Regions from separate parts of the Pseudomonas sp. WJP1 genome, predicted to be linked through region 3. Evidence: predicted binding sites of a transcription regulator. Region 3 holds the regulator's gene; each other region holds the start of a gene.

The links. The regulator sigma-54, encoded in region 3, starts transcription at its own class of promoters, with help from an activator protein. The targets are predictions, from matches to a motif close to ANTGGCATNNANNTTGCTNT.
Positions count from the first base shown of each region.
Region 1: the regulator sigma-54 is predicted to act here: its motif matches at 3,470-3,489, upstream of OH720_RS23735 (CmpA/NrtA family ABC transporter substrate-binding protein).
Region 2: the regulator sigma-54 is predicted to act here: its motif matches at 6,367-6,386, upstream of glnK (P-II family nitrogen regulator).
Region 4: the regulator sigma-54 is predicted to act here: its motif matches at 2,523-2,542, upstream of glnA (type I glutamate--ammonia ligase).

Region 1 covers NZ_CP110128.1:5,310,094-5,318,012, reverse strand. Annotated here, with positions in the region: gene OH720_RS23750 (bifunctional protein-serine/threonine kinase/phosphatase) at 1-77, opposite strand, end outside; gene OH720_RS23745 (nitrate/nitrite transporter) at 85-1,296, opposite strand; gene OH720_RS23740 (ANTAR domain-containing response regulator) at 1,550-2,125, opposite strand; gene OH720_RS23735 (CmpA/NrtA family ABC transporter substrate-binding protein) at 2,141-3,352, opposite strand; gene OH720_RS23730 (quinone-dependent dihydroorotate dehydrogenase) at 3,582-4,601, shown strand; gene rmf (ribosome modulation factor) at 4,860-5,075, opposite strand; gene rlmKL (bifunctional 23S rRNA (guanine(2069)-N(7))-methyltransferase RlmK/23S rRNA (guanine(2445)-N(2))-methyltransferase RlmL) at 5,604-7,874, shown strand.
Region 2 covers NZ_CP110128.1:6,840,183-6,848,101, forward strand. Annotated here, with positions in the region: gene lysA (diaminopimelate decarboxylase) at 1-14, shown strand, start outside; gene dapF (diaminopimelate epimerase) at 19-849, shown strand; gene OH720_RS30905 (DUF484 family protein) at 863-1,588, shown strand; gene xerC (tyrosine recombinase XerC) at 1,590-2,489, shown strand; gene OH720_RS30915 (HAD family hydrolase) at 2,486-3,193, shown strand; gene sutA (transcriptional regulator SutA) at 3,380-3,703, opposite strand; gene OH720_RS30925 (secondary thiamine-phosphate synthase enzyme YjbQ) at 3,805-4,230, opposite strand; gene OH720_RS30930 (ammonium transporter) at 4,447-5,784, opposite strand; gene glnK (P-II family nitrogen regulator) at 5,820-6,158, opposite strand; gene OH720_RS30940 (accessory factor UbiK family protein) at 6,581-6,841, shown strand; gene OH720_RS30945 (BRO-N domain-containing protein) at 7,234-7,758, shown strand; gene OH720_RS30950 (HigA family addiction module antitoxin) at 7,770-7,919, opposite strand, start outside.
Region 3 covers NZ_CP110128.1:888,537-896,455, reverse strand. Annotated here, with positions in the region: gene mlaE (lipid asymmetry maintenance ABC transporter permease subunit MlaE) at 1-24, opposite strand, end outside; gene OH720_RS03985 (ATP-binding cassette domain-containing protein) at 24-833, opposite strand; gene OH720_RS03980 (KpsF/GutQ family sugar-phosphate isomerase) at 1,109-2,083, shown strand; gene OH720_RS03975 (KdsC family phosphatase) at 2,083-2,607, shown strand; gene lptC (LPS export ABC transporter periplasmic protein LptC) at 2,616-3,188, shown strand; gene lptA (lipopolysaccharide transport periplasmic protein LptA) at 3,175-3,723, shown strand; gene lptB (LPS export ABC transporter ATP-binding protein) at 3,723-4,448, shown strand; gene OH720_RS03955 (RNA polymerase factor sigma-54) at 4,633-6,126, shown strand; gene hpf (ribosome hibernation-promoting factor, HPF/YfiA family) at 6,202-6,510, shown strand; gene ptsN (PTS IIA-like nitrogen regulatory protein PtsN) at 6,523-6,987, shown strand; gene rapZ (RNase adapter RapZ) at 6,990-7,847, shown strand; gene OH720_RS03935 (HPr family phosphocarrier protein) at 7,863-7,919, shown strand, end outside.
Region 4 covers NZ_CP110128.1:320,935-328,853, forward strand. Annotated here, with positions in the region: gene OH720_RS01480 (DUF4124 domain-containing protein) at 1-397, opposite strand, end outside; gene OH720_RS01485 (cupin domain-containing protein) at 423-845, opposite strand; gene glnA (type I glutamate--ammonia ligase) at 1,022-2,428, opposite strand; gene thiI (tRNA uracil 4-sulfurtransferase ThiI) at 2,757-4,211, shown strand; gene typA (translational GTPase TypA) at 4,351-6,171, shown strand; gene OH720_RS01505 (hypothetical protein) at 6,297-6,824, opposite strand; gene OH720_RS01510 (YkgJ family cysteine cluster protein) at 7,030-7,467, opposite strand; gene OH720_RS01515 (glycogen/starch/alpha-glucan phosphorylase) at 7,724-7,919, shown strand, end outside.

The DNA.
Region 1 (7,919 bases), 2.6 Mb from region 3:
ACGAGGCGCAAGGCATCCTGATTCTCATCGCGCGGACCGATGGCGCTGGCTTGCGCGAAACTCAATTGCAGGCTCATGGCGGCGTCAGACCCGTGCAGCCGTCACGGCGGCCGAACCCCAGGTGGTTCTCCAGCGGCGTTTTACGCCATGCAGGCCGAACCAGGCGAGCACGCCCAGGCTGGCGAACAACCACAATGCCATCTGGTAGCTGCCGGTGCTCTGCTTGATCGCACCCATGCCTGCCGCCAGGGCAAAGCCACCGATGCCGCCGGCCATGCCGATCAGGCCGGTCATGACGCCGATTTCGCGACGGAACCGCTGCGGCACCAACTGGAACACCGCACCGTTGCCTGCACCCAAACCGAGCATGGTGCACACGAACAGGGCCAGCGCGGCATAGGAGCTGGGCAGGTTGAAACCGACGGCAGCGATACAGATGGCCGCCACGGTGTACATCGCGAGCAGGGTGCGAATGCCGCCGAAACGATCGGCCAGGGCGCCGCCCAGCGGACGCATCAGGCTACCGCCGAACACGCAGGCTGCCGTGTAGTAGCCGGCGGTCACCGGGCTCAGGCCGTACTGGTCATTGAAGTAACCGGGCAGGGCGCTGGCCAGGCCGATGAAGCCACCGAAGGTCACGCTGTAGAAAAACATGAACCACCAGCTGTCGCGGTCGCCCAGGGCCTTGAAGTAGTCGGCCATGGACTTGGCTTTCGGCCGCTCAGGTGCGTTCTTGGCCAACCAGGCGAAAACGATCAGCGTCAGGATCAGCGGGATCAGCGCGAAGCCGAACACATTGCTCCAGCCAAAGGCAGCCGCCAGAACCGGCGCAATCAGCGCCGCCAGTACGGTGCCGGAGTTTCCGGCCCCGGCGATGCCCATGGCCTTGCCCTGGTGCTGCGGCGGATACCACTGCGATGCCAGGGGCAGGGCGACGGCGAAGGAGGCGCCGGCCATGCCCAGGAACAGCCCCAGCAGCAATGCTTGCTCGTAGGTGTGGATGCCGAGTTTCCAGGCACCGAACAGCGCACAGATGACGATCACCTGGCCGATCAGGCCGGCGGTCTTGGGTGACAGGCGATCAGCCAGCATGCCCATTGCGAAACGAAGTACCGCCCCGGCCAGAATCGGCGTGGCCACCACCAGCCCGCGTTGTTGCGTGGTCAGGTGCAGGTCGCCAGCGATCTGTACGGCCAGCGGGCCGAGCAGGTACCACACCATGAAACTCAGGTCGAAATAGAGGAAGGCTGCGAACAGTGTCGGGGTATGGCCGGATTTCCAGAAGCTTGAATTCATCGCGCACCTCAGCTGATAGGAGTCTCGAACGGGAGCCAAAACAAAAAAAACGCCGCCACCTGATTCGCCATGGGGCAAATGAGGTGAGCGACGTCTTTGTCGTAGGTGGGGCAACCGCCGTTGGTTACCTGTGGTGATTACCTAGCGAGATTTGTGCCAACAGTCTGAGTCCGTGTTACGGCCATTCGCGGGCAAGCCTCGCTCCCACAGGCACTGACCCTGTAGGAGCGAGGCTTGCCCGCGAAGGCGTCCTTCAGCCCAACAACTCACTCATGGCAATAATCTGCTCCGCCACCTGGATCAGCTTCTGCTGGCGGCTCATCGCCTGGCGACGCATCAGGGTGTAGGCCTCTTCTTCGTTGCAGTCCTTCATCTTCATCAGCAGCCCCTTGGCCAGCTCGATGCGCTTGCGCTCGGCCAGTTGCTGGTCACGGGCGTGCAGTTGGGCGCGCAGGGCCTGGTCGCTTTCGAAGCGCGCCATGGCCACGTCGAGAATCGGTTGCAGGCGCTGTGCGTGGATGCCTTCGACGATGTAGGCACTGACCCCGGACTTGATCGCCTGGCGCATCACATCGGGGTCGTGTTCGTCGGTAAACATCACAATCGGCCGTGGCTGGTCGCGGCTGACCAGCACCACTTGCTCCATGACATCGCGGCTCGGTGACTCGGTATCGATCAGGATCACGTCCGGGCGCACCGTTTCGACGCGTTCGGGCAAGTCGATGGTCAGCCCGGATTCGTCGATGACCTCGAAGCCGGCCTCGGTCAGGGCGGCCTTCAGGCGCCCGACTTTTTTCGCTGTGTCGTTGATCAGCAGGATACGCAGCATGTTTGCAGTCTCCTGTCAGCGGCTGGCGAGAAGTGGCGAGCTGTCGCTCATGGCGTGCAGCCTGAAGCTGCGGGCATAACCGGCCGGGTCCGCACCGTCCCAGACCTTGCCGTCGATCAACTGGCTGCTGCGCATTTCATTGCCCGGGGCGGCGACACCGACAGCGTTGGCGGCCTCACGGTATAAGTCTAGTTGTTGCACCTGACGGGCTACGGCGAGGTAATCGGGGTCGTCGCGCAACAGGCCCCAGCGGCGAAACTGAGTCATGAACCACATGCCATCGGACAGGTAGGGCAGGTTGACCTCCCCCTGCCCATGGAAACGCAGCGCGTGCGGGTCTTGCCATTCGTTGCCCAGGCCGTCGGCATAGTCGCCCAGCAGTCGTGGTTCGATGCACGGCAGCGGCGCATCGAGGTATTGCGGTGCACTGAGCAATTGCGCGGTACTGCGGCGATTCTCGACGCTGTCGTCGATGAAACGGCTGGCTTCGAGGATCGCCATCACCAGGGCGCGGGCGGTGTTGGGGTATTGCTCGACGAAGGCGCGCGTACAACCGAGGACTTTTTCCGGGTGGTCGGGCCAGATGGCCTGGGAGGTGGCCAGGGTAAAACCGAGATTCTGCTTCACCGCGCTGTCGGCCCAGGGCTCGCCGACGCAGAAACCGTCGATACGCCCGGCTTGCAGGTGCGCCACCATTTGCGGCGGCGGCACCACGACGCTGTCGACATCGTGCAGCGGATGAATGCCCTGGCTCGCCAGCCAGTAATACAACCACATGGCATGGGTGCCGGTGGGAAAGGTCTGGGCGAAGGTCAGTTTTGGGCGAGTTTGGTGCACGTGACGGTCCAGTGCTTCAGGACTGGTCACGCCGGCGGCCTGCAAGCCGTGGGAGAGGTTGATGCTCTGGCCGTTCTGGTTCAGGCCCATGAGCACCGCCATGTCGGTGGGGGCCACGCCGCCGATGCCCAGGTGCACGGCGTAGATCAGGCCGTAGAGACTGTGGGCGGCGTCGAGTTCGCCGCTCACCAGTTTGTCCCGCAGGTTGGCCCAGGACGACTGGCGCTTGAGATTCAGGGTCAGTCCGTAGGGCTGGGCGAAGCCCTGGGTGGCGGCGACCACCACCGAAGCGCAGTCGCTCAGGGCCATGAAGCCGAGGTTGATTTCGGTCTTTTCCGGGGCATCGCTGCCATTGACCCAGGCCAGGGGGGTGGTTGAGGGTTCGTTCATCGATTTCGCACCTTCCAAAAAAAACGTCGTCCCGGGCCCCGTATGAGCAGGGCCGGCTGACGACGCCATTGTCCTGGCACGCATTCCGCCGTTGGCCTGCGTGCTGATGCCTGTGCCGGTGCAAGGCATATGCCATCGCCCGCTGTTTTTGTCGCGCGCCTCGCTTGCGACCCCGATGCGCGGGTATAATCGCCGCCTCATTTCGCCGCCAATCGAGTCAAGCCCGCCCATGTACACCCTGGCCCGTCAGCTGTTGTTCAAACTTTCTCCGGAAACCTCCCACGATCTGTCCCTGGACCTGATCGGCGCGGGTGGGCGTCTGGGGCTCAACGGCTTGCTGTGCAAGGCCCCGGCAAAACTGCCGGTGAATGTCATGGGCCTGGACTTCCCGAACCCGGTGGGCCTGGCCGCCGGCCTGGACAAGAATGGCGCGGCCATCGACGGCTTTGCGCAGCTGGGTTTTGGTTTTGTCGAAATCGGCACCATTACCCCGCGTGCGCAACCGGGCAATCCGAAACCCCGGTTGTTCCGCTTGCCGGAGGCCGAGGCGATCATCAATCGCATGGGCTTCAACAACCTCGGTGTCGATCACTTGCTGGCCCGCGTGGCGGCCGCCAAGTACAAGGGCGTGCTGGGCATCAACATCGGCAAGAACTTCGACACCCCGGTCGAACGTGCGGTCGACGACTACCTGATCTGCCTGGACAAGGTCTACGCCCACGCCAGCTATGTGACGGTCAACGTCAGCTCGCCCAATACCCCGGGCCTGCGCAGCCTGCAATTCGGTGATTCGCTCAAGCAATTGCTGGCAGACCTCGCCACGCGTCGCGCGGAACTGGCGCTGCGTCACGGCAGGCACGTGCCGCTGGCGATCAAGATCGCGCCGGACATGACCGACGAAGAAACTGCGCAGGTAGCACAGGCGTTGATCGAAACCGGTATGGACGCGGTCATCGCCACCAACACCACCCTGAGCCGCGTGGGCGTCGAAGGCATGGAGCATGGTGACGAGGCGGGCGGCCTGTCCGGCGCTCCGGTGCGTGACAAGAGCACGCACACCGTGAAGGTGCTGGCTGCGGAACTGGGCGGTCGCTTGCCGATCATCGCGGCGGGTGGCATTACCGAAGGCCGACACGCGGCGGAGAAAATCAGCGCGGGCGCGAGCCTGGTGCAGATCTACTCGGGCTTCATCTACAAGGGCCCGGCGCTGATTCGTGAGTCGGTAGACGCCATCGCCGCCCTCAGATAACCCGTCCCCCTGTAGGAGCGAGCATGCTCGCGATGAGCCTGAAAGCGCCGCGGGGTGTCAGGTTTCCAGCGTTATCGTTAACGACCATCGCGACGGTGCGACGATTCGACATGCTCGCTCCTACAGCGATTGTGCTGACCGAGGCATAAAAAAGGGCCCCTTCAAAGGAGCCCTTGGGCCGCAGCCCGCCGTCCGGATGGGACGTGCGTGGTTAATTCGCTACATGATCAGATTGTGTGTCGGAGTGTGTGCCCTGTGTTAGCCGACGGCGTGAAGTTCGTTGAGTCTGTGGATTCCCGCAGTGCCGGTCATACCGTCCCAGTTGTCGCCGCGTCCTTCTCGCCAGCCGTTAATCCAGGCTTGGCGTACCGACGGTAGAGTAAATGGGCAAAGCTCACGGGATTTGCCACCAACGCCATATTGATATCCGCGCAAAAATGCTCTTTCCAACGGATCACGCTTAAGTCTTCTCATAGGGTGTTGCCCTCACTTGTTGACTGTAGGTATCGCGTCGACCTCAATCGAGGTCTGGCAGAAAAACTCTGCCGTTGGGGGCTCGTTGCCGGCGTGACGAGCCAAGGTGTTGGCGTCATTGCGGCGCCAACCTGTATTGAGTTCTAACCAATGCGTCACATCGAGGGAATGATCGTTTTGTCATAAGGACGTAACTATTAATGTGCTATGGCACTAAGTAACATGATGTTTGTGGCGTATTTATTGATCAAACCCCGGTATGATCGGCCCTGCGTTGGATGATCAGGTTAATCCCTTGCTGAGAATGCCTCCCGTTGCCGGGACGGACTATTCGACGAAGGGTCGACTTATGTCATTTTGTTGCATTAACTTTTTTATCTGTCCTTGCATCTAAGCTCATTTAACCCGGGCAGCAAGGGTGGAACGGCACACCTTCGTGCCACGCGGGCGCTCTTCGAGAAAAGCGCCTGATTGAAAACCGGGCCGGCAATGCGTTGCCGGTTCACTCAGCAAAGGCTGCGAATCCTCATGTCCGATCGTTTCGAACTCTTCCTCACTTGCCCAAAAGGCCTTGAAGGCCTGCTCATCGAGGAAGCCGTCGGGCTTGGCCTTGAGGAAGCGCGTGAGCACACTTCTGCCGTGCGTGGCATGGCCACCATGGAAACCGCTTATCGCCTGTGCCTGTGGTCGCGCCTGGCCAACCGGGTGCTGCTGGTGCTCAAGCGTTTCCCGATGAAAGACGCCGAAGACCTCTACCACGGTGTGCTGGACATCGAGTGGCAAGACCACATGCTCAATGACGGCACCCTGGCCGTCGAATTCAGCGGCCACGGCTCGGGCATCGACAACACTCACTTCGGCGCCTTGAAGGTCAAGGACGCCATCGTCGACAAACTGCGCACCCCGCAGGGCGACCGTCCGTCCATCGACAAGCTCAACCCGGACCTGCGCATCCACCTGCGCCTGGATCGCGGCGAAGCGATCCTCTCCCTCGACCTGTCCGGCCATAGCCTGCACCAGCGCGGTTATCGCCTGCAGCAAGGTGCGGCGCCGCTGAAGGAAAACCTGGCGGCTGCGATCCTGATCCGCTCCGGTTGGCCGCGTATCGCGGCTGAAGGCGGCGCGCTGGCGGACCCGATGTGCGGCGTCGGCACCTTCCTGGTCGAAGCGGCGATGATCGCTGCCGACATCGCGCCGAACCTGCGTCGCGAGCAATGGGGTTTCACCGCCTGGCTCGGTCACGTACCGGCGCTGTGGAAAAAACTGCATGAAGAAGCTTCCGAGCGTGCGGCTGCCGGCCTGGCCAAGCCACCGCTGTGGATTCGCGGTTACGAAGCCGATCCGCGCCTGATTCAACCAGGCCGCAACAACGTCGAGCGTGCCGGCCTGAGCGAGTGGATCAAGATCTACCAGGGCGAAGTCGCGACCTTCGAGCCGCGTCCGGACCAGAACCAGAAAGGCCTGGTGATCTGCAACCCACCGTACGGCGAGCGTCTGGGCGACGAGGCGAGCCTGCTCTACCTCTACCAGAACCTTGGCGAACGCCTGCGTCAGGCTTGCCTCAACTGGGAAGCCGCGGTGTTCACCGGCGCCCCGGACCTGGGCAAGCGCATGGGCATCCGCAGCCACAAGCAGTATTCGTTCTGGAACGGCGCCTTGCCGTGCAAGCTGTTGCTGATCAAGGTGTTGCCGGATCAATTCGTCACCGGCGAGCGTCGTACCCCGGAGCAGCGTCAGGCCGAGCGTGAAGAGGCGGCCTACGAACAGGCGCCGAACGAGCCGCAAGAGCGCCAGTACAACAAGAACGGCAACCCGATCAAGCCGACGCCAGCACCGGCGCCGGTGATCGAGCAACCGCGCCTGAGCGAAGGCGGGCAGATGTTTGCCAACCGCCTGCAGAAAAACCTCAAGGCGCTGGGCAAGTGGGTCAAGCGTGAAGGCATCGATTGCTATCGTGTCTACGATGCCGACATGCCGGAATACTCCATGGCCATCGATCTGTACCAGGATTGGGTACACGTCCAGGAATACGCCGCACCGAAATCCATCGATCCGCAGAAAGCCTCGGCGCGCATGTTCGATGCCCTGGCGGCGATCCCGCAGGCGCTGAACATCGACAAGAACCGGGTGGTGGTCAAGCGTCGCGAGCGTCAGAGCGGTACCAAGCAATACGAGCGCCAAGCGGCCCAGGGCAAGTTCGTCGAGGTCAACGAAGGCGGCGTGAAACTGCTGGTCAACCTCACCGATTACCTCGATACCGGGTTGTTCCTCGACCACCGGCCAATGCGCATGCGCATCCAGAAAGAGGCCGCCGGCAAGCGCTTCCTCAATCTGTATTGCTACACCGCCACCGCCAGTGTCCACGCGGCCAAGGGCGGCGCGCGCAGCACCACCAGCGTCGACCTGTCGAAAACCTACCTGGACTGGGCGCGTCGCAACCTGTCGCTGAACGGTTTCTCCGACAAGAACCGCCTGGAGCAGAGTGATGTGATGGTCTGGCTGGACGCCTGCCGTGAAGAGTACGACCTGATCTTCATCGACCCGCCGACGTTCTCCAACTCCAAGCGCATGGAAGGCGTCTTCGACGTGCAACGTGACCAGGTGCAACTGATCGACCTGGCCATGGCGCGCCTAGCACCGGGCGGGGTGTTGTACTTCTCCAACAACTTCCGCAAGTTCGAGCTCGAGCCCAACCTCAGCGAGCGCTACGCGATCGAAGAGATCACCGCCCAGACCATCGATGCGGATTTTTCCCGTAACGCCAAGATCCATCGCGCGTGGAAAATCACTGCTCGCTGATAAATCGTTGTAGGAGCCAGGCTTGCCGGCGAACCAGACGCTGCG
Region 2 (7,919 bases), 1.1 Mb from region 3:
TGCTGCCGGAGTAAAACCATGCTGCTGCGTTTTACCAAGATGCACGGCCTGGGCAATGACTTCATGGTCCTCGACCTGGTCAGCCAGCACGCGCATATTCTGCCCAAGCATGCAAAGCTTTGGGGTGATCGACACACCGGCATCGGTTTCGACCAGTTGCTGATCGTCGAAGCCCCGAGCAACCCGGACGTGGACTTCCGCTATCGGATCTTCAACTCCGACGGCTCCGAAGTGGAACAGTGCGGCAACGGTGCGCGCTGTTTCGCCCGTTTTGTGCTCGACAAGCGCCTGACCGCGAAACGGCAGATCCGTGTCGAGACCAAAAGCGGCATCATTGAGCTGGATGTCCGCAACGACGGCCAGATCGGCGTGAACATGGGCGCGCCGCGCCTGGTGCCGGCCGATATTCCGTTCCAGGCGCCGGAACAGGCCCTGAGTTACCAGGTTGATGTCGACGGCACACCGGTCGAGCTGGCAGCCGTGTCCATGGGTAACCCCCACGCCGTGTTGCGGGTCAGCGACATCAACAATGCACCGGTGCATGAACTGGGGCCGAAAATCGAACATCACCCGCGCTTCCCGGCACGGGTCAATGTCGGTTTTCTCCAGGTCATCGACCGGGGCCGCGCGCAGTTGCGCGTCTGGGAGCGCGGGGCCGGGGAAACCCAGGCCTGCGGTACCGGCGCCTGTGCTGCGGCGGTGGCCGCGATCAGCCAGGGGTGGATGGATTCGCCGCTATTGATCGACCTGCCCGGCGGGCGCCTGTCCATTGAATGGGCAGGCCCTGGCCAACCGGTCATGATGACCGGCCCGGCAGTACGCGTATACGAAGGACAAGTACGTCTTTGAGTGAGCCAAAGCCATGACCGATAAGCCCCAGGTACCCGCCCGACAGCCCGACGAATCAGCGTCCGAAAGCCTGGAGGCGGCGGCGATTGCCGCGTACCTGGAGGCTCATCCGGACTTCTTCGTCGAACACGAAGAACTGCTGCCGGCCTTGCGCATTCCCCATCGACGTGGCGACACCGTGTCCCTGGTCGAACGCCAGATGACCATCCTGCGGGATCGCAACATCGAATTGCGCCACCGCCTCTCGCACTTGATGGATGTGGCACGCGACAACGACCGCCTCTTCGACAAGACCCGCCGCCTGATCCTTGCGCTGATGGATGCCAACACCCTGGAAGACGTGGTGATGTGCGTCGAAGACAGCCTGCGCCAGGACTTCCAGGTGCCCTTCGTCAGTCTCATCCTGCTGGGCGACAATCCCATGCCAGTTGGCCGCTGGGTCACCCACGCCGAGGCACAAGTGGCCATTGGCGGCTTGCTGCAGGAAGAAAAGAGCGTCAGCGGCACCCTGCGCGAGCATGAACTGGACTTTCTGTTCGGCGAAGAACAGCGCAAGCAGATCGGCTCCACTGCCGTCGTTGCCATCAGTCACCAAGGCATCCACGGCATCCTGGCCATCGCCAGCCGTGATCCACAGCACTACAAGAGCTCGGTGGGCACGCTGTTTTTGAGCTACATCGCGGAAGTCATGGGTCGCGTGCTGCCACGGCTCAACAGCTCCCTGCGCTCGGTACGCTGAGGTGGAACGGCAACTGGACGCTTACTGCGAACACCTGCGCAGTGAGCGGCAGGTGTCGCCGCACACGCTATCGGCCTATCGCCGCGACCTCGACAAAGTGCTGGACTGGTGTGTCAAGCAGAACATCGGCAGTTGGGCGGCCCTCGACATCCAGCGCCTGCGCAGCCTGGTCGCCCGCCTGCACTCACAAGGCCAATCGTCCCGTAGCCTGGCGCGCCTGCTGTCGGCCGTCCGCGGGCTATATCACTACCTGAACCGCGAAGGCCTCTGCGACCACGACCCTGCCAACGGCCTGGCACCGCCCAAGGGCGAACGTCGCTTGCCGAAAACCCTCGATACCGACCGTGCGCTGCAACTGCTTGAAGGTGGCGTTGAGGACGACTTCCTGGCGCGCCGGGATCAGGCGATCCTTGAACTGTTTTACTCCTCCGGGCTGCGCCTGTCGGAGCTGACCGGGCTCAATCTCGACCAGCTGGATCTGGCGGACGGCATGGTTCAGGTGCACGGCAAGGGCAGCAAAACCCGTCTGTTGCCAGTGGGCGCAAAAGCCCGCGAGGCGCTGGAACAGTGGCTGCCACTGCGGGCCTTGGCCAATCCGGCGGACGATGCGGTGTTTGTCAGCCAGCAAGGCCGGCGTTTGGGACCACGGGCTATCCAGCTGCGGGTCAAGGCCGCGGGCGAACGCGAACTGGGGCAAAACCTGCACCCGCACATGTTGCGACACTCTTTCGCCAGTCACATGCTGGAGTCCTCCCAGGACCTGCGGGCGGTGCAGGAACTGCTCGGCCACTCGGATATCAAGACCACCCAGATCTACACCCACCTGGATTTCCAGCACCTGGCAACCGTCTACGACAGCGCCCATCCACGGGCCAAACGCATTAAGGGCGACGATTCATGACTCTCCAACTGATCACTTTCGACCTCGATGACACCCTGTGGGACACCGCCCCGGTGATCGTCAGCGCCGAAGCCGTATTGCGTGAATGGCTGACTGAACATGCGCCCAACCTGGGTGCTGTTCCGGTGGAACATTTGTGGGCCATTCGCGAACGCATCCTGAGCATCGAACCGGCACTCAAACACCGCATCAGCGCCTTGCGTCGTCGCGTGTTGTTTCAAGCGCTAGAAGAAGCCGGGTACGCCCACGCCGAGGCGTCGGACCTGGCCGATCAAAGTTTCGAAGTGTTCCTGCATGCCCGGCACCAGCTGGAAATCTTCCCGGAGGTGCAACCCACCCTCCAGGCACTGGCCAACCATTACACCCTCGGCGTGGTCACCAACGGCAACGCCGATGTGCGCCGCCTGGGGCTGGCGGACTACTTCAAGTTTGCGTTGTGCGCCGAAGACATCGGCATCGCCAAGCCCGATGCGCGGCTGTTCCACGAAGCCTTGCTGCGCGGTGGTGCAACCCCTGGGACGGCCGTGCATATCGGTGACCATCCGGGGGACGACATTGCCGGTGCGCAGCAGGCAGGACTGCGGGCGATCTGGTTCAACCCGGCGGGCAAGGTCTGGGAGGCCGAGCGTTTGCCGGATGCCGAGATCCGCAGCCTGACGGAGCTGCCGGCGTTGTTGGCGCAGTGGAATTCAGTTTCGGCCTGACACCAAACCCTGTAGGAGTGAGCCTGCTCGCGATGAGGCAAGCACATCCACCATTGATGTCGCCTGACCCACCGCCATCGCGAGCAGGCTCACTCCTACAATGGCTTGTGCCAAGCCTGATGTTTTGTTTCAGGCATGAAAAAGCCCGCAGCGACGGCGGGCTTTTTCAGCAAGCGTGCAGCAGGCTCAGATAGGCCGGCTGCCGTACTTGTTGTCAGGCTTCTTGGGAGGATCGGCGACCACATTGGCCTCCACTTCCTGCACCTTGCCACCACGAGCCAGGAACTCTTCCATGGCCTTGGCCAGGGCGTCGCGTTCCTTGTTCTTGGCTTCGACACTCGGCAGCTCATCAACCGATACCGCTGCCTTGGCTTTGCCTTTGGCGGTCGGAACGGGGGCATCACCGCCGTCGTCTTCAGCGACGTCTTCCGCCGCTGCTTCCAGACCTTCTTCGGTTTCGTCGTCGTCGCCTACTTCGAGGTCGTCGTTTTCCAGATCATCGTCGCTCATGTTCTACCTCATGACTTGCGAAAAGCAGATTAGTTATAGCCCAGCTTTGCCCTCTGTCGAAGGCCGCCGGAAAAAAATCAACAGCCGCTGCTGACCAGCGGTTATGCCCCTTCACCGTGCACGGTGGCGAGGACTTTACGGGCACCGCCGTGATCACGGTGCTCGCCCAGATAAACGCCTTGCCAGGTCCCTAATGCCAGTCGGCCCGCCGAAATCGGCAAACTGAGCTGACAGCCAAGCACACTGGCCTTGAAGTGCGCCGGGAGGTCGTCCAGGCCTTCGTCGTTATGCTCATAGCCGTCTGTTCCTTGTGGGATCAGACGATTGAAAAATCGTTCGAAGTCGCGACGGACCGCCGGATCGGCGTTCTCGTTGATGGTCAACGACGCCGAGGTATGCTGTATCCACAAATGCAACAGACCGACCCGACACGCCTTGAGTTCAGGCAGGCCGGCGAGTAACTCGTCCGTTACCAGATGAAAGCCCCGGGGCCTCGCCCGAAGGGTTATCAGAGTCTGTTGCCACATACAGTTCTCCGCACGTCCGGGGCGCATTCTAGCGCGCTCTGGGAAAAAACAAAGGCCCTGATCATCCCTCATTCCTGTAAGCCTTCGGCCGTACAAATATACCCGACGCAAACATCGTAAAACCTGTAGGAAAAAACCTTTCAGCTCACCCTTCAATGACAAATTCCAGACAAAAAAATGCCCGGCAAGCCGGGCAAGTTTTTTTCATGCGCGTGCTTACAAGTTGTAGCCGCGTTCGTTGTGAAGCGCCAGATCGATACCGACCGCTTCTTCTTCCTCGGTGATACGCAGGCCCATTACAGCGTCCAGGACCTTGAGGATGATGTAGGTGACGATCGCGGTGTAGATCACCGTGAAGCCCACGCCCTTGAGCTGAATCCAGACTTGCGCACCGATATCGGTGACAGTGCCGAAACCGCCCAGGGCCGGTGCAGCGAACACACCGGTCAGGATCGCGCCGAGAATACCGCCGATACCGTGCACGCCGAAGGCGTCCAGGGAGTCGTCATAGCCGAGTTTGCGTTTCAGGGTGGTCGCGCAGAAGAAGCACACCACGCCTGCAGCCAGACCGATCACCAAAGCACCCATCGGGCCTACGGTGCCAGCGGCCGGGGTAATGGCTACCAGGCCTGCAACCACACCCGAAGCGATGCCCAGTGCGCTTGGCTTGCCGTGGGTGACCCACTCGGCAAACATCCAGCCCAGAGCAGCGGCGGCGGTAGCGATCTGGGTAACCAGCATTGCCATGCCGGCAGTGCCGTTGGCCGCCGCGGCGGAACCGGCGTTGAAACCGAACCAGCCGACCCACAGCATGGCCGCGCCCATCAGGGTGTAACCCAGGTTGTGCGGTGCCATCGGCGTGGTCGGGAAGCCTTTGCGCTTGCCCAGTACCAGGCAGGCAACCAGACCGGCCACACCGGCATTGATGTGCACCACGGTGCCGCCGGCGAAGTCCAGCACGCCCCAGTCCCACATCAGGCCGCCGTTGCCGGACCAGACCATGTGCGCGATCGGTGCATACACCAGGGTGAACCAGATGCCCATGAAGATCAGCATCGCGGAGAACTTCATGCGCTCGGCGAAGGCACCGACGATCAGCGCCGGGGTAATGATGGCGAACGTCATCTGGAAGGTGATGAACACCGCCTCAGGGAACAGCGCCGCAGGGCCGGTCAGGCTGGATGGCGTGACACCGGCGAGGAAGGCCTTGCCCATGCCACCGAAGAAGGAGTTGAAGTTGACGACGCCCTGCTCCATGCCCGTGGTGTCGAACGCGATGCTGTAGCCATAAATGACCCACAGGACGCTGATCAGACCGGTAATGGCGAAGCACTGCATCATCACGGAAAGAATGTTTTTGGAGCGCACCATGCCGCCGTAGAACAGCGCGAGGCCGGGAATGGTCATGAACAGCACGAGGGCTGTCGAGGTCAACATCCAGGCGGTATCGCCGGAGTTGAGGACTGGGGCCGCCACTTCGTCTGCCGCCATGGCCAGGCAGGGCATTACGAAGGACAACAGGGCTCCTAGCCCTGCGAATTTACGCAGAGTCATTTTGTTTTCTCCTGGGGCGTTGGGTTTGTGGCGGCTTAGATTGCGTCGGTATCGGTTTCGCCGGTACGGATGCGAATCGCCTGTTCCAGATTGACCACGAAGATCTTGCCGTCACCGATCTTGCCGGTGTTGGCCGCCTTGGTTATCGCCTCGATAACCCGGTCGAGATCCTTGTCGTCAATGGCGACATCAATCTTCACCTTTGGCAGGAAATCGACCACGTACTCCGCGCCGCGATACAGCTCGGTGTGACCCTTCTGCCGACCGAAGCCTTTGACTTCAGTAACGGTAATGCCCTGCACGCCGATCTCGGACAACGACTCGCGTACGTCGTCCAACTTGAACGGCTTGATGATGGCAGTGACTAGCTTCATGAAAACTCTCTCCCGAATTTGGTGGACTTGCCCCAGGAAAACAAACCCGTCTCAAGTCTAAGCGCAGTGCCTGGCTTTGTAACGCATCGTCGGCCTTACCTGCCCGTCCGACGCCAGCTAACCGCTCCTTGCGAAACACTCCCCCGCGTTTCGCCTGGCGCACTGCATTCGTCACAGCGACTGCATCAGTGCATGGGTCATCAGCATCTAAGCAGAAAGCTTGCCATCTCCACAAAACGCATAGTTTTCAAGCCTTTGCCAACAGATCGCTACCACTTCACGACAACACCCAACGCGTCACGCACAACAACGGTGCGAGACCGTCCGTCCCCATGCGCGAAAAGCGTGCATCCCTGACCCGCGAATTTGACTATAGACACTGCGTGGTACACTGCCCGTCATTGCTACCAGGACATTTCCCCATGCTCGCGCCCAAAGACTTCCTCGACGCCCTGACAGGCACCGCCTCTCGCCTCTTCAGCGGCGACACTCCACTGCCGAAAAGCGAAATCGAAAGCCAGTTCAAGGCGCTGTTGCAGAGCGGGTTCAGCAAGCTGGATCTGGTTAGCCGGGAAGAGTTCGATAGCCAGATTGTCGTATTGGCGCGCACGCGGGCACGGTTGGAGGCTCTTGAAGCGAAAGTGGCGGAGCTGGAAGCGAAGCTCAGTCCACCTGCCGAGTAAACACCGCGATCCCTGTGGGAGCGGGCTTGCCCGCGATTGAAGGTCGGCACGACCTTCCGCTTTACCTATAGGAGCTGCCGAAGGCTGCGATCTTTTGATCCTAAGCCCCGCAACAATCCCGGCAACGTCCTACAAAGTTCTCATCCGCCGTCCGATTGCGCCGCGATGCTCCGGTTCCTAAGCTCACCCAATGCTGAATGTTCAGCACTGGGTTTGGCGACCTGGAAGCTTAAGGAGCATGACGACCATCGATGCAAGTCATGGCGGTTGTGCGTGGGAGACCTCCGGGTCTGCCGGGTTCCTTTTGCTCCGGTTCGCCAACCCGCGTACAACTGCCACCCAATTGTTTGGCGACAATTGCCGGCAGCCCTTAAGCAAAAGGAGCTGTATCAATGAATCGAGATGATGCTTACCTGATCCCCCACGTCTTCACCCGCCACAAACTCCACCTCCATGCCCTCCTCCTCCAAAACCAACCCTGGTTCAGCGCCCGCGACCTGGGACGATTACTACGCATCTACCTCAACGACCGCCAACTCCGAAAACTAGATCCCGACCAATACCAAACCGTCAAAACGCTCATCCACGGCAACATCGAAAACACCCTGCTAATCAGCGAATCCGGCGTCTACGCCCTCCTCGTCTACCACTACTGCCCCGAGTACCGAGCGTTGCGTGAATGGCTCACCCACGAAGTCGTCCCCGCTCTCCGTGATGCCCAACACCTGAGCACAACCGAACGCCCACAACTGAGCCTGCTCAACTGGCCGGAAATGTCGTTGAGCTTGCTGCACTGGAATAACCAGCCCTGGATTCGATTGCAGGATGTACCGCAGATGGTGACGGATCGGGAGCAGACAAGACGTCCGGTGCCCCCTTGGTGGAAGCGGGCTTCACGAGTCTTGCAGTCGCTTTGAATACTTAACGCTCAACCACGCTCGATCTGGGCTGAACGCAAATCATAAGTCGATTGCAGATTCAGCCAGAACTCGGGCGTGGTGTTCAGGTGGATGGATAGCTTTTGCGCCAGACCAGCACCGATACCGCTCTGCCGACCAACAACCTTGCTTACTTCAGC
Region 3 (7,919 bases):
TTCCAAAAGCGAAATCTTGCGCATCAACGCTTCCCCAGAAGATCTGCGCGGTAATCCGTCGCTGGAAAGTGATAGGCGACCGGACCGTCGGGCTCGCCTGTCATGAATTGACGGATACGCGGCTCGTCCGAGTTCATCAGCTCGTCGGGCGTGCCCTGGCCCAACACCTGCCCGTCGCCCACCACATAGATGTAGTCGGCGATGCTGGCGGTTTCGGCCAGATCATGGGAAACCACGATACTGGTAATGCCCAGCGCATCGTTGAGCAAGCGGATCAGGCGCACCAGTACGCCCATGGCGATGGGATCCTGGCCGACAAAGGGCTCGTCATACATGAGAATCTGCGGATCGAGCGCAATCGCCCGCGCCAGCGCGACGCGACGCTTCATGCCGCCGGACAGTTCGTCGGGCATCAGGTCGATGGCGCCACGCAACCCAACGGCCTGCAATTTGAGCAGGACGATGTCGCGGATCATTTCTTCGGGCAGCCCGGTATGAACGCGCAATGGAAAGGCGACGTTCTCGAAGACATCGAGGTCGGTAAACAGTGCGCCACTCTGAAACAGCACACCCATGTGCTTGCGTGCATCGAACAGATCACTGCGCGACAACGCCGGCAGGTTCTGACCATTGACCCAGACCTCGCCACTGGCAGGCCGCAACTGGGCGCCCATCAAGCGCAAGAGCGTGGTCTTGCCACACCCGGAAGGTCCCATGATGCCGGTGACCTTGCCGCGCGGAATACGGATATCAATGTTATTGAAAATGCTGCGCGCGCCGCGCTTGAAGGTCAGTCCCTTCAGCTCGACCGCGTAGGCGTTATCGGCACTCATCTAAACTCCTTGCGATGCAGCCTCACACTCGGACGCCTGGCTTCCTGACAAAAGCACATACTTCCCGGGCGGGCCGAACTGGCGGCGAACTATATCACTGCAAGCGTCACGCGCCCAAGGCCAATGCCGGGCCATGTTCAGCAGCATGACAGCCAGAAAGCTCCATCTAGAGGGGATTCGGTTACAAGGAATGACAATGGGCAACGAACTTGCGTGAGGGTTTCAACCATACCGGCTATAATCGCCGCCTTTTCACCAGGCTAAATATTTTCGAAATGAGCCAATCCAACGACCTGATCAATTCAGCACAACGCACCATCCGCCTCGAACTGGAAGCCGTTCAAAGCTTGCTGCCCCGTATCGACGGGGATTTCGTGCGCGCCTGCGAAATGATTCTGGCCAGCAAAGGGCGTGTCGTCGTGGTCGGCATGGGCAAATCGGGGCACATCGGCAACAAGATTGCCGCTACCCTGGCCAGTACCGGCACCACGGCCTTTTTTGTGCATCCTGCCGAAGCCAGCCATGGCGACATGGGCATGATCACCCGCGACGACATCATCCTGGCGCTGTCGAACTCCGGCTCAACCAATGAAATCGTCACCCTGCTGCCGCTCATCAAGCGCCTGGGTATCCAGTTGATCAGCATGACGGGCAAGCCCGACTCGCCACTCGCCAAGGCGGCCGAGGTCAACCTGAATGTGCAGGTCGAGCATGAGGCCTGCCCGCTGAACCTGGCGCCCACCTCGTCGACGACCGCCGCGCTGGTCATGGGCGATGCCTTGGCCGTCGCATTGCTGGAAGCTCGCGGTTTTACCGCCGAGGATTTCGCCTTTTCCCACCCGGGCGGTGCACTGGGCCGACGCCTGCTGCTGAAAGTGGAAAACGTCATGCACGCCGGGCAAGAGCTGCCGCAAGTACTGCGCGGCACCCTGCTCAAGGATGCGCTGATGGAAATGACCCGCAAGGGCCTGGGCATGACCGTGGTACTCGAGGCCGACGGCAAGCTGGCCGGGATCTTCACCGACGGTGACTTGCGTCGCACGCTGGACCGCAGCATCGATATCCACAGCGCCACTATCGACCAGGTCATGACCGCCCATGGCAAGACCGCCCGTGCCGAAATGCTCGCCGCCGAGGCCCTGAAAATAATGGAAGATCACAAAATCAACGCGCTGGTCGTGGTCGACAGCGAAGATCGCCCGGTCGGTGCCCTGAACATGCACGACTTGCTGCGTGCGGGAGTAATGTAATGAGCATGGACCTGCTGGAACGCGGCCAACAAATCAAACTGGCGGTGTTCGATGTCGATGGCGTCCTGACAGACGGGCGCCTGTACTTCCTCGAAGACGGTAGCGAATTCAAGACGTTCAACACCCTCGACGGCCAGGGCATCAAGATGCTGATGGCGGCCGGCGTGCAGACCGCGATCATCAGCGGCCGCAAAACCCCGGTGGTCGAACGACGCGCGAAGAACCTCGGCATTCCCCACCTGTATCAGGGTCGCGAAGACAAACTGGTGGTGCTCGACGAGCTTCTTGCCCAACTCGGCCTAAGCTATGAGCAGGTCGCCTACCTCGGTGACGATTTGCCGGACCTGCCAGTGATCCGCCGCGTCGGCCTGGGCATGGCAGTGGCCAACGCCGCCAGCTTCGTGCGCGAGCACGCTCACGGCATAACCCAAGCCCGCGGGGGTGAAGGTGCCGCACGTGAATTCTGCGAATTGATCCTGCGCGCCCAAGGCCGCCTCGACGAGGCCAATGCCGCGTACCTGTGAGCCAGATCATGCTGAGTAAAAAGATTCGTAACACCCTGTTGTTCGGTAGCATCACGGCGATTTTCGCTGCGGTTGGCTACTGGAACATCAGCCCGGAACGCTTTCTCGACAAGCCGGTAGTGCACGTCGATGAGAGCGCTATCGACTATTACGCCACCAACGCCCACAGCGTGCAGTTCCTGCCGGACGGCAGGCTGCAATACGAGATGACGTCGGACAAGGTCGAGCACCTGAAAGCCACCGAAGTGACGCTGTTGACCAACCCCGACCTGAACATGTTCCGGGGCACCGAGTTCCCATGGCACGTCCAGAGCGAAAAAGGCGAAGTCAATCCCGACGGCACGCAGGTCGAATTGATAGATTCGGTGCGCATTACCCGTTTCGACGAAAAAAACCGCAGGACGCTGATTACCACCACCCGCATGACCGTGTTCCCGCAGCAGCAATATGCGCAGACCGAGCGAGACGTTAGAATCGACGGCGCTGGCGGTGTATCGACTGGCAAGGGAATGAAGGCGTATTTGAAAGAAAGCAGGATACACCTGCTATCGAACGTAAGAGGACAGTATGAGGCTCGTTAAAACCCTCCCTATTTTGCTCAGTCTGGGCGCAGCACTGGGAAGCGTGAGCGCCTGGGCTCTGCCGAACGATCAGCAGCAGCCAATCCGCATTCAGGCCGATGATGCCCAGCTGGACGACAAGAACGGTGTAGCCACCTATACGGGCGATGTGATCATCACCCAGGGCTCGATCATCGTTAAGGGCAACAAGGTGACAATGACCCGCGCCGCCGATGGCGACATCGATGTGGTGACCTCGGTTGGCAACCTGGCCTACTTCGAGCAACTGCAGACCGCCGGCGACTCCAAGCCCGTGCAGGGCTGGGGCGTGACCATCCAGTACCTTGCCAAGCAAAATCGTGTCGTGCTGATCGACAAGGCCAAGGTCATCGACAAGGACGACAACATCACTCAAGGCGAGAAAATCGTCTATGACACCGAGAAGAAGCTGGCCAGCGCCGGTCGCGCCACGGGCAGCAAGGTGACCGAATCGCGCCCGCGCATCGATATGGTGATCCAGCCGAAAAAGAAAACCGACGAGCAAAAGGCCCCGTAATGGCAACTCTGAAAGCCCAGCACCTGGCCAAGAGCTATAAGAGCCGCCAGGTCGTGCGTGACGTCAGCCTGTCCATCGACAGCGGCCAGATCGTCGGCCTGCTCGGCCCCAACGGCGCCGGCAAGACCACCTGCTTCTACATGATCGTCGGCCTGGTACAGGCCGATCAGGGCCGCGTACTGATCGATGACCTCGATGTCAGCCACCAGCCGATGCACGGTCGCGCCAAGGCGGGTATCGGCTATCTGCCGCAAGAAGCATCGATCTTCCGCAAACTCTCGGTGGCCGACAACATCATGGCCATCCTCGAGACCCGCAAGGAGCTCGACAAGGCCGGTCGTCGCAAGGAACTGGAAAGCCTGCTGCAGGAGTTCCACATCAGCCACATCCGCGACAATCTCGGCATGAGCCTGTCCGGTGGTGAGCGCCGCCGTGTGGAAATCGCCCGGGCACTGGCCACCAACCCGAAATTCATCCTGCTCGACGAACCGTTCGCCGGCGTGGACCCGATCTCGGTAGGCGACATCAAGCAGATCATCCACCACCTCAAGGCGAAGGGGATCGGCGTGCTGATCACCGACCACAACGTCCGTGAAACCCTGGATATCTGCGAAACCGCCTATATTGTCAACGATGGCCAACTGATCGCCGAAGGCGACGCTGAAACCATCCTGGCCAACGACCTGGTGAAGGAAGTGTACCTGGGGCATGAATTCCGCCTGTAAGCATCGCGGTGTCCGGCGGGTCGGCCGAGCGCTTGCCGCAATAAAAAATCAATCTTTTTTTATTGTTACAGCGCTCTAGGCAAACGCCGCAGTTTCGGGCATATAATTTGCTTAAGTTTGGCGCTCCGGCGCCCTGTAGTGGATGGCGCATGTGCGCCGGCGAATAAGGTGTTAAGCCCCTGCCATGAAACCATCGCTAGTCTTGAGAATGGGCCAGCAGCTGACGATGACACCGCAGCTGCAACAGGCCATCCGCCTGCTCCAATTGTCGACCCTGGACCTGCAACAGGAAATCCAGGAGGCCCTGGAGTCCAATCCGATGCTCGAGCGCCAGGAAGAAGGCGACGACTTCGACAATTCCGACCCACTGGCCGACAACGCCGAACACAAGCCCAGTACCGACATCCAGGAACCCTCTTACCAGGAAAGCGCCCCGACCGTCGATAACATCGAGGAAGGCGACTGGAACGAGCGCATCCCCAACGAATTACCTGTCGACACCGCCTGGGAAGACGTCTACCAGACCAGCGCCAGCAGCCTGCCGAGCAACGATGACGACGAGTGGGATTTCACCACCCGCACATCGGCCGGCGAGAGCCTGCAAAGCCACCTGTTGTGGCAATTGAACCTGGCACCGATGTCCGACACCGATCGCCTGATCGCCGTGACCCTGATCGACTGCATCAACAACCAGGGTTATCTGGACGAGACGCTGGAGGAAATCCTCGAAGCCTTCGATCCGGAACTGGACATCGAACTGGACGAAATCGAAGCCGTCCTGCACCGCATCCAGCAATTCGAACCTGCCGGTATCGGTGCGCGCAACCTGGGCGAATGCCTGCTGCTGCAATTGCGCCAGCTACCCGCCAAGACACCTTGGCTGGCCGAAGCCAAGCGCCTGGTCACCGACTACATCGACTTGCTCGGCAGCCGCGACTACAGCCAGCTGATGCGCCGCATGAAGCTCAAGGAAGATGAACTGCGCCAGGTCATCGAACTGGTCCAGAGCCTCAACCCGCGCCCGGGCTCGCAAATCGAGTCGACCGAAGCCGAATACGTGGTTCCCGACGTGATCGTGCGCAAGGACAACGAACGCTGGCTGGTGGAGCTCAACCAGGAGTCGGTGCCTCGCCTGCGGGTCAACGCCCAGTATGCCGGGTTCGTTCGCCGTGCCGACACCAGCGCCGACAACACCTTCATGCGCAATCAGCTGCAGGAAGCCCGCTGGTTCATCAAGAGCCTGCAAAGCCGCAACGAAACCCTGATGAAAGTGGCCACGCAGATCGTCGAGCATCAGCGCGGCTTCCTGGAGTACGGCGACGAGGCCATGAAACCATTGGTCCTGCATGACATCGCCGAAGCAGTCGGCATGCACGAGTCGACGATTTCACGGGTCACCACGCAGAAATTCATGCATACCCCTCGGGGCATCTATGAACTGAAATACTTTTTCTCCAGCCACGTCAGCACCTCCGAAGGCGGAGAATGCTCGTCCACGGCGATTCGCGCGATCATCAAAAAACTGGTAGCTGCGGAAAATCAGAAAAAGCCGTTGAGTGACAGCAAGATCGCTGGTTTACTGGAGGCACAAGGCATTCAGGTGGCCCGCCGCACCGTCGCCAAGTATCGCGAATCCCTGGGGATCGCGCCTTCGAGCGAACGCAAGCGGTTGATGTAGGGCCACGCCACAGCGTTCCAGTGGCAGATCATCTGGATCTGCCGCTTTATGCACTGGCAACGAAGGAGAAGCTGTATGCAAGTCAACATCAGTGGACACCAACTGGAAGTGACCGAACCTCTTCGCTCCTACATCGGCGAAAAACTCGAACGATTGGAGCGACATTTCGACAAGATCACTAACGTGCAGGTCACGATGACGGTCGAAAAGCTGAAGCAGAAAATCGAAGCCACGCTGCATATTCCCGGCAATGAAGTGGTCGCCAACGCGGAACATACCGACATGTACGCGGCGATCGACGCATTGACCGACAAGCTGGATAAACAACTCAAAAAGCATAAGGAAAAGACCCAGAGCCTCCTCCAGGGCGCTACGGGTCGTTAACACTCCCAACCCATGATCCGACTTGAAAGCATCCTGACCCCCGGCCGTTCCCTGGTGAACGTGCCGGGCGGCAGTAAAAAGAAAGCCCTCGAGCAAATTGCCAACCTTATCCATCGCGAAGTGCCGGATCTGGAGATGCAAGATGTCTTCGAGGCTTTGATTGCCCGCGAAAAACTAGGCTCGACCGGTTTTGGCAACGGCATCGCCATTCCCCACTGTCGACTGAAGGGCTGCAACGCACCCATCAGCGCCTTGATGCACCTGGATGCCCCCATCGATTTCGACGCCATCGACGGCGCCCCGGTTGACCTGCTGTTTGTGCTGCTGGTCCCGGAAGCCGCTACCGATGCGCACCTGGAGCTGTTACGCCAGATCGCCAGCATGCTCGACCGTAAGGAAGTGCGCGAAAAACTGCGTAGCGCCTCGAGCAATGAAGCCTTGTATCAGGTTGTCCTGAGCGAGCAAAACGGTCACTAATCATGCGCTTGATCATAGTCAGCGGTCGTTCCGGCTCAGGTAAAAGCACTGCCCTCGACGTCCTCGAGGACAACGGCTACTACTGCATTGACAACCTGCCTGCCGGTTTGCTGCCCGAACTGGCCGAGCGAGCGCTGATCCACACCGAGCTGGCACAACCGCTGGTTGCCGTATCCATCGATGCTCGCAACCTGCCGAGCCACCTGTCGCGGTTCCCCGAGTTGCTGGCCGAAGTTCGCAGTCGCCACATCCAGTGCGATGTCCTGTATCTGGATGCCGACGAGGAAACCCTGCTCAAACGTTTCTCGGAAACCCGTCGGCGGCACCCGCTGAGCAATGCCAACCGCTCACTGGCTGAAGCGATCAACGACGAGACCACCCTGCTTGGACCGATTGCCGACCTTGCCGATCTCAAGATCAACACCACCAGCCTGAATTTGTATCAACTGCGCGATACCCTCAAGCTGCGCCTGCTGAACCAGCCGGAACCCGGTACGGCATTCCTCGTGGAATCGTTCGGGTTCAAGCGCGGCATGCCGGTCGACGCCGACCTGGTATTCGACGTGCGCTGCCTGCCCAATCCTTACTGGAAGCCGGAACTGCGCGAGCAGTCAGGGCTCGACCAACCGGTGGCCGAATACCTGGCGGCGCAACCCGATGTCGAGGAAATGTTCCAGGACATTTCTACTTATTTACTCAAATGGCTGCCACGCTTTGCCGCCAGCAACCGTGCCTATGTCACCATTGCAATTGGCTGCACCGGCGGCCATCACCGCTCCGTCTACCTGACTGAACGTCTTGGCCAGGTCCTGCAGCAATCCCTGAAGAATGTCCAGGTTCGCCACCGCGACCTCAGCTAAAGGATTCACATCGCGATGCCTGCTCTGGAAATCGAAATCATCAACAAGCTGGGCCTGCATGCCCGCGCTTCG
Region 4 (7,919 bases), 570 kb from region 3:
GCAGGATCGGTACGTTGCCTGGCTGGCCATAGGGTTGCCCATCCAGTAAAAGCCTGAACAGGTGCGAGCCTTGTAGGCGCGGTTTGATCAGCACGTTGACGGTGAAGGTGCCGTTGTTGGCGCGCAAGGCCCCTTCGTTGGGCAGGCCTGTCAGCTCAAGAACCTCGTAGGCACTGTTTATCTGCTCGCGGCTGTTGATGGGGGTGGGCGGAGCAGGTTCGCTGGGCGGTTGGCGCTCGATACGGTTCAAAGGTGGCAAATCAACCGCCTGGGCGCTAACGCCATCGGGTGGTTGATTGCTGTACGCCGTGTTGCCGGCAGCATCGGTGTACTTGTAGATCTGGGCCATTGCAGGAAAGCCTGATAACAGCCCCAGGAACAATAAGAGTGGCCGCATTCAGGCTCCCTGTGAGCAGCAAAAATTACTCCGACAAAGGAATACCCTCGCTGCCAGCATAGAACACGATAAGTTCTACCGGTTCCTCACCGGTGACTCCGCGGTGGGTGATATTGACCATTTCGGCCACGGCTTCGCCTTGTTTGACGCGCCGGATCTGACCACTGTCCTTGCTTTCTATCGTCAGCTCGCCGCTGAGGATATACGCCGCATTTGGCATGACGTGGGTATGCCATGGAAGTTGCGTATTGGCCGGGATCTTCAGCTTAAGCACTGACAGTTCAGGTTCGGCGTAAGGGTAGTGAGTGTAAGGCGTGTCGTCCCAGGATCTGCTGCTTTGCAACAGGACTTTGCGTTCGATCGCTGTTGGGGACGCGGAGTTGCTACAGCCCTGCAAGGCGAGGGCGACGAGGGCGGTAATTAGGGGGGTGAGCATGGATCGCTTCATGTTTCCGTCCTTTGAGTTCAAGACGGTACAGGCTACGGGGCGCTCATATTTTTTTAAGCCGGACGTTGCCGGGAATGCCCGGGGAAACATGGACTGTTTGCGTGAGACGTTGCCTACAAAAAAAGGCCTCCCGAAGGAGGCCTCTTTGTCACGCCGCTTGCGCAGGCGCTACCGGATTAGCAGCTGTAGTACAGCTCGTATTCCAGTGGGTGTACGAAGGTACGTACCTTGATTTCTTCTTCGCTTTTCAGGGCGATGTAAGCGTCGATGAAGTCGTCGCTGAAAACGCCGCCTTTGGTCAGGAACGCACGACCTTTGTCCAGCTCTTCCAGGGCTTCTTTCAGGCTGCCGCAAACTTGTGGGATCTCTTTCGCCTCTTCAGGCGGCAGGTCGTACAGGTTTTTGTCAGCTGCGTCGCCAGGGTGGATCTTGTTCTGGATGCCGTCCAGGCCAGCCATCAGCAGTGCAGCGAAGCACAGGTACGGGTTGGCAGCCGGATCCGGGAAGCGTGCTTCGATACGGCGGGCTTTCGGGCTCGACACGTAAGGAATACGGATCGAAGCCGAGCGGTTACGAGCCGAGTAGGCCAGCATTACCGGAGCTTCGAAGCCTGGAACCAGGCGCTTGTAGGAGTTGGTTGCCGGGTTGGTGAAGCCGTTCAGGGCCTTACCGTGCTTGATGATGCCGCCGATGAAGTACAGGGCGGTATCGGACAGGCCGGCATAACCTTCGCCAGCGAAGGTGTTCTTGCCTTCTTTCCAGATCGACATGTGTACGTGCATACCCGAGCCGTTGTCGCCGTACAGAGGCTTAGGCATGAAGGTAGCGGTACGGCCGTAGGCATCGGCAACGTTGTGCACGACGTACTTCAGGGTTTGGGTCTCGTCGGCTTTCTTCACCAGGGTGTTGAACTTGACGCCGATTTCGTTCTGGCCGGCAGTTGCCACTTCGTGGTGGTGAACTTCGACGGTCAGGCCCATTTCTTCCAGTGCGTTGCACATGGAGGTACGGATTTCGTGGTCGTGGTCGAACGGCGGAACCGGGAAGTAGCCACCTTTGACGCCTGGACGGTGGCCTTTGTTGCCGCCTTCGATGTCCTGGTCGGACATCCAGGAACCTTGTTCGGAGTAGATCTTGAACATGGAGCCGGAAATGTCGGACTTGAACTTCACTTGGTCGAAGATGAAGAACTCTGGCTCTGGACCGGCGAACACGGTGTCACCGATACCGGTGGATTTCAGGTGCTCTTCGGCGCGCTTGGCGATCGCACGTGGGTCGCGGTCGTAGCCTTGCATGCTCGAAGGTTCGATGATGTCGCAGACCAGGATCAGGGTCGGCTCTTCGGTGAACGGGTCCAGAACAGCGGTGGAGTCGTCCGGCAGCAGGATCATGTCGGAGGCTTCGATGCCTTTCCAGCCAGCGATGGAGGAGCCGTCGAACATTTTGCCGACTTCAAAGAAGTCATCGTCCAGCGCATCGCGAGCCGGCATGGTCACGTGGTGCTGAGTGCCCTTGGTGTCTGTGAAGCGCAGATCAATCCACTTGACGTCATGATCTTTGATGAGTTGAACCGACTTCGACATAGTGTCCTCCGGGTGGATTAGGGCTGGTAGTGGATGCCCTTAAATGTTTGTGATGCCGGCGCGAATACTCTGCCAAGGCAACCTGCCTCACAAGGGAGCAAATTGCATGCCAGTGCCCCACCATGGGTTTTTTGCCCCAAATTCACGCTTATAGAGGTGCAAAAGGCTTTAAAGCAGAAAAATGCGCCCCTTAATGTGGCGCTGAAATCGAAATATGACCTGTTTTGGTGCGTGCAAAACCTTCTGCACATTAACTGGTTAAACCTTGAGCAATTTCCGCTATAATCCGCGCCCCCCTTTTTCGGCAGGCCTTGCGCGCGCTGTTTCCATGAAATTAATCGTAAAAGTCTTTCCAGAGATCACCATCAAGAGCCGCCCGGTACGGATGCGTTTCATCCGCCAGTTGGCCAAGAACATCCGTGCCGTGCTCCGTGACCTGGACCCGGCTGTGGTGGTGAACGGCGTGTGGGACAATCTCGAGCTGGAGACCCGCGTCAGCGACCCCAAGGCCCTGAAGGAGATGGGCGAGCGCCTGAGCTGCATGCCGGGCATCGCGCACTTCCTGCAAATCGACGAGTACCCGCTGGGTGACTTCGATGACATCGTCGAGAAGTGCAAGCAGCACTACGGTGATGCACTGGCCGGGAAGATTTTCTCGGTACGTTGCAAACGCGCCGGCAAGCACCCATTTAGCTCCATAGACATCGAAAAATATGTCGGCAGCCAGTTGCGCCGTCAGTGCGGTGCCGCCGGAATCGACCTGAAAAAGCCTGAAATCGAAGTTCGCATCGAAGTTCGCGACCAACGGTTGTTCGTGATCCACAGTCAGCACAACGGTATCGGCGGTTATCCGCTGGGTGCGCTGGAACAGACGTTGGTGCTGATGTCCGGTGGCTTCGATTCCACCGTTGCGGCCTACCAGATCATGCGCCGCGGCCTGATGGCGCATTTCTGCTTCTTTAACCTGGGTGGACGTGCCCACGAATTGGGCGTCATGGAAGTCGCGCATTTCATCTGGAAGAAGTACGGCAGCTCGCAACGCGTGTTATTTGTCAGTGTGCCGTTCGAAGAAGTGCTGGGAGAAATTCTCGGCAAAGTCGATAACAGTCATATGGGCGTAGTATTGAAGCGTATGATGTTGCGCGCTTCCTCCCAAATTGCCGATCGACTGCACATCGAAGCGCTGGTGACCGGTGAGGCGATCTCCCAGGTGTCGAGCCAGACGTTGCCGAACCTGTCGGTGATCGATTGCGTGACCGACAAACTGGTCTTGCGCCCGCTGATTGCCAGCCACAAGCAGGACATCATCGACACGGCCAACGAAATCGGCACCGCCGACTTCGCCAGGCACATGCCGGAGTACTGCGGGGTCATCTCGGTGAACCCCAAGACCGCTGCCAAGCGCCATCGCGTGGAGCACGAAGAGAAAGAATTCGACATGGCAGTCCTTGAGCGTGCGCTCGAGAACGCCAAACTGGTACCGATCGATCGCGTGATCGACGAATTGGGCCAGGACCTGCAGATTGAAGAAGTCAGCGAAGCGCTGGCCGGTCAGATCGTCATCGACATCCGTCACCCGGATGCCGCTGAAGACGACCCGCTGGACCTTGCTGGCATCGAGGTACAAACGATGCCGTTTTATGCACTGAACGCTCGTTTCAAGGAACTGGACCCTACTCGCCAGTACCTGCTTTATTGCGACAAAGGCGTGATGAGTCGCCTGCATGCCCACCATTTGCTCAGTGAGGGACATGCCAATGTGCGCGTTTATCGACCGAGCTAAGTGCCCGGGGCTGTTTGCCTGTGGCTTGCGTCACCGGCCCCCCGACGCCGCCGTCAAGCTGTAACGGCAAGGCCTGACTCTACTGTAAATCGCTGCCAAGACTTGTCAGCACACCGAATCCTCTGATCGAGATACACAAGTGATCGAAAATCTACGCAACATCGCCATCATTGCCCACGTTGACCATGGTAAAACCACCCTGGTAGACAAACTCCTGCGTCAATCCGGCACCCTGGAGCGCAACGAGCTCAACGACGAGCGCGTGATGGACTCCAACGACCAGGAAAAAGAGCGCGGTATTACCATCCTGGCGAAAAACACCGCCATCAACTGGAACGGCTACCACATCAACATCGTGGACACCCCGGGCCACGCCGACTTCGGCGGCGAAGTAGAACGCGTAATGTCGATGGTTGACTCCGTTCTGCTGCTGGTTGACGCTCAAGACGGCCCTATGCCGCAAACCCGTTTCGTGACCAAGAAGGCTTTCGAAGCCGGCCTGCGTCCGATCGTGTGCATCAACAAGGTTGACCGTCCAGGCGCGCGTCCGGACTGGGTTCTGGACCAGATCTTCGACCTGTTCGACAACCTGGGTGCCACCGAAGAACAGCTCGACTTCAAAGTCGTCTACGCCTCGGCCCTGAACGGTATTGCCGGTCTGGACCACAACGAAATGGCTGAAGACATGACCCCGCTGTACCAGTCGATCGTCGACAACGTACCAGCGCCGGCTGTTGACCGTGACGGTCCGTTCCAGATGCAGATCTCCGCACTGGACTACAACAGCTTCCTGGGTGTTATCGGTGTTGGCCGTATCGCTCGTGGTCGCGTCAAGCCGAACACCCCGGTTGTGGCTATCGGCGCCGATGGCAAGAAGCGTAACGGTCGTATCCTGAAGCTGATGGGTCACCACGGTCTGCACCGTGTAGACGTTGAAGAAGCTGCTGCAGGCGACATCGTGTGCATCAGCGGTATGGAATCGCTGTTCATCTCCGACACCCTGTGCACCCCGGACAACGTCGAAGCGATGAAGCCGCTGACCGTCGACGAGCCAACCGTTTCCATGACCTTCCAGGTAAACGACTCGCCATTCTGCGGTAAAGAAGGCAAGTTCGTGACTTCCCGTAACATCAAGGAACGTCTGGACAAAGAGCTGCTTTACAACGTTGCACTGCGCGTTGAAGAAGGCGACTCGGCTGACAAGTTCAAGGTTTCCGGCCGTGGTGAGCTGCACCTCTCGGTACTGATCGAAACCATGCGTCGCGAAGGCTTCGAAATGGCTGTAGGCCGTCCGGAAGTGATCATCCGTCTGGTTGACGGCGTGAAGCACGAACCTTACGAAAACGTGACCATCGACCTGCCGGAAGAATCCCAAGGCAAGGTGATGGAAGAGATGGGCCTGCGTAAAGGCGACCTGACCAACATGGTGCCGGATGGCAAGGGCCGTGTACGTCTGGAATACAACATCCCTGCTCGCGGTCTGATCGGTTTCCGTAACCAGTTCCTGACCCTGACCAACGGTGCTGGCATCCTGACCTCGATCTTCGACCGTTACGACGTGATGAAGTCCGGCGACATGTCCGGCCGTCAGAACGGCGTTCTGGTTTCGGTTGAAACCGGCAAGGCACTGACCTACTCCCTGGAAACCCTGCAGGCGCGTGGCAAGCTGTTCGTTGAACACGGTCAGGAAATCTACAACGGTCAGATCGTTGGTCTGAACAGCCGTGACAACGACCTGGGCGTCAACCCTACCAAGGGCAAGAAGCTCGACAACATGCGTGCTTCGGGTAAAGACGAAACCATCGCCCTGGTTCCACCTGTTCGCTTCACCCTGGAACAGGCTCTGGAATTCATCCAGGACGACGAGCTGTGCGAAGTGACTCCTAAGTCCATCCGTCTTCGCAAGAAGATCCTGGACGAAAGCGAGCGTACCCGCGCTGCCAAGAAAGCCAAGGCATAAGATTTAGCCCAGGCTGAATGAAAACGCCCCCGGTCGAAAGGCCGGGGGCGTTTTTGCATTTAAGGACTTGCGCTGCAGATTGCGTGGCGGCTGGGTGAAGATTGGCGTGACGCCCGCAGGCTGAATCAAGCATCGAACCATCGGAAGGCGATAAAGGCTTCGGCTACTTTGCGTAGCAACACGTTGTCCGCCTTATTGGATACTCCGTCGCGGTTCACATCCACATTGGTGAAGGAGTGCAGGCCGCCATCATTGTCCCTGTCATAGGCAGTGGCGCGTTGAATCCGAATGGGGGTGCAGAGCGTGCCATCGTCTTCACTGAATTGAAGCGTGACGATATTGGGAGAGCCATCCTTGTGATGGTCCATTGCGGCAATCTTCAGATAACGTTCCCAATTATTTCCTGCATTGAACCAGTTAAGTTGCAGGAAAACCTCGGCGAAGGCCGTCAAAAGCAGTTGGTCCTGGAAATTCTGCTTTCCGTCGCTGTTGATATCACCCGCGAAACCAAACTCAATCCTGCCATCGGCGGACATATCCACCGCAAAAGCTTCGCGTACCAGATTGGCCGGGCCATCGTGGAAATGCAGCAAGACGGCATCGGCTTTTCCGTTACCGCTACGATCCTGGGCTGTCACTTTTAAATAACGCATGAGCATCTTCTCTGAGGGAGTGATGCTCCACGCTAGTGTTTATGACTGACCTTTTCTGTCGGTGAAAGCTTGGCGAACCATAGGAAATCGCTCCAGGCGCATCGGATCGCGTTACCCAGGCATGTCGGAATAAACCAAAAGGCTGAAAACCTTTTCGCCAAACGTCCTTGGCGCCGGTGCTGTTGGCCCGAAAGCCGGGCCTTGATCAGAACCGCTCGATACTCCGCGAATTCCGCTCGCGCTCCACTTCCTTCGGCTTGTACGCGCAATACCCCGGCCGTGGGCCGATTTTCGGGTGGTTGCGGCACGTATCCGGGCGCTTTTCATAAATAGTGCACAGACGGCTCTTACGATCCAGGTACAGGCAATCGTTGTTGCTCATGCGCTGGAGGGTGAAGATCTCGGATTTCTGGTTGTAGCGCTCGACGATCCCTTCCTTCTGCAGGCGCTTGGCGATGTTCTTTGGCGGGTCGCCGCGTTCGAACTCGTCGACGATGCCGATGCGGATCAGGTCCTTGATCTTGACCTCGACCGGCAGGGTGCAACAGCTCGATAGGCAGGAGCCGCACATTGGGGCAGAGTACTTGGCCCAGGTATCGAGTCGGTCGATCTCCGCGGCGGCGATCAGGTTCGGCTTCATCATCGGTTGTTACCAGCGTGTGCATCAGGGCGCGCGATCATACCGGGACTGGTGGATTTTTGAACAACCTTTCGCCAGTTTTTTTCACGGACATGCAGCAGCAGCGCTAATCCGGCACGGCCCCTGCATTGATTCAGGTACATGACAATGCATTGCCGGCTTGACGCGCATTAACAGGAAAAACTGCCGAACCAGAGGCTATACCGTCTGTCAGACCGTCTAGTCTCAGACAATTCCAAGCTCGCTCGAGGTCCTATCGATGACTCAAGAACCACTTGTTCGCGAAGCAGAGGTGGCCGCATTCCGCGACGCCGTCTTGACCAAACTCACCTACGCGGTGGGCAAAGACCCGGATCACGCCTTTGACCATGACTGGTTCGAAGCCATTGCCCTGGCAGCGCGCGATCACATGGTCGAGCACTGGATGGACCACACCCGGCAGATTTACCGCAAAG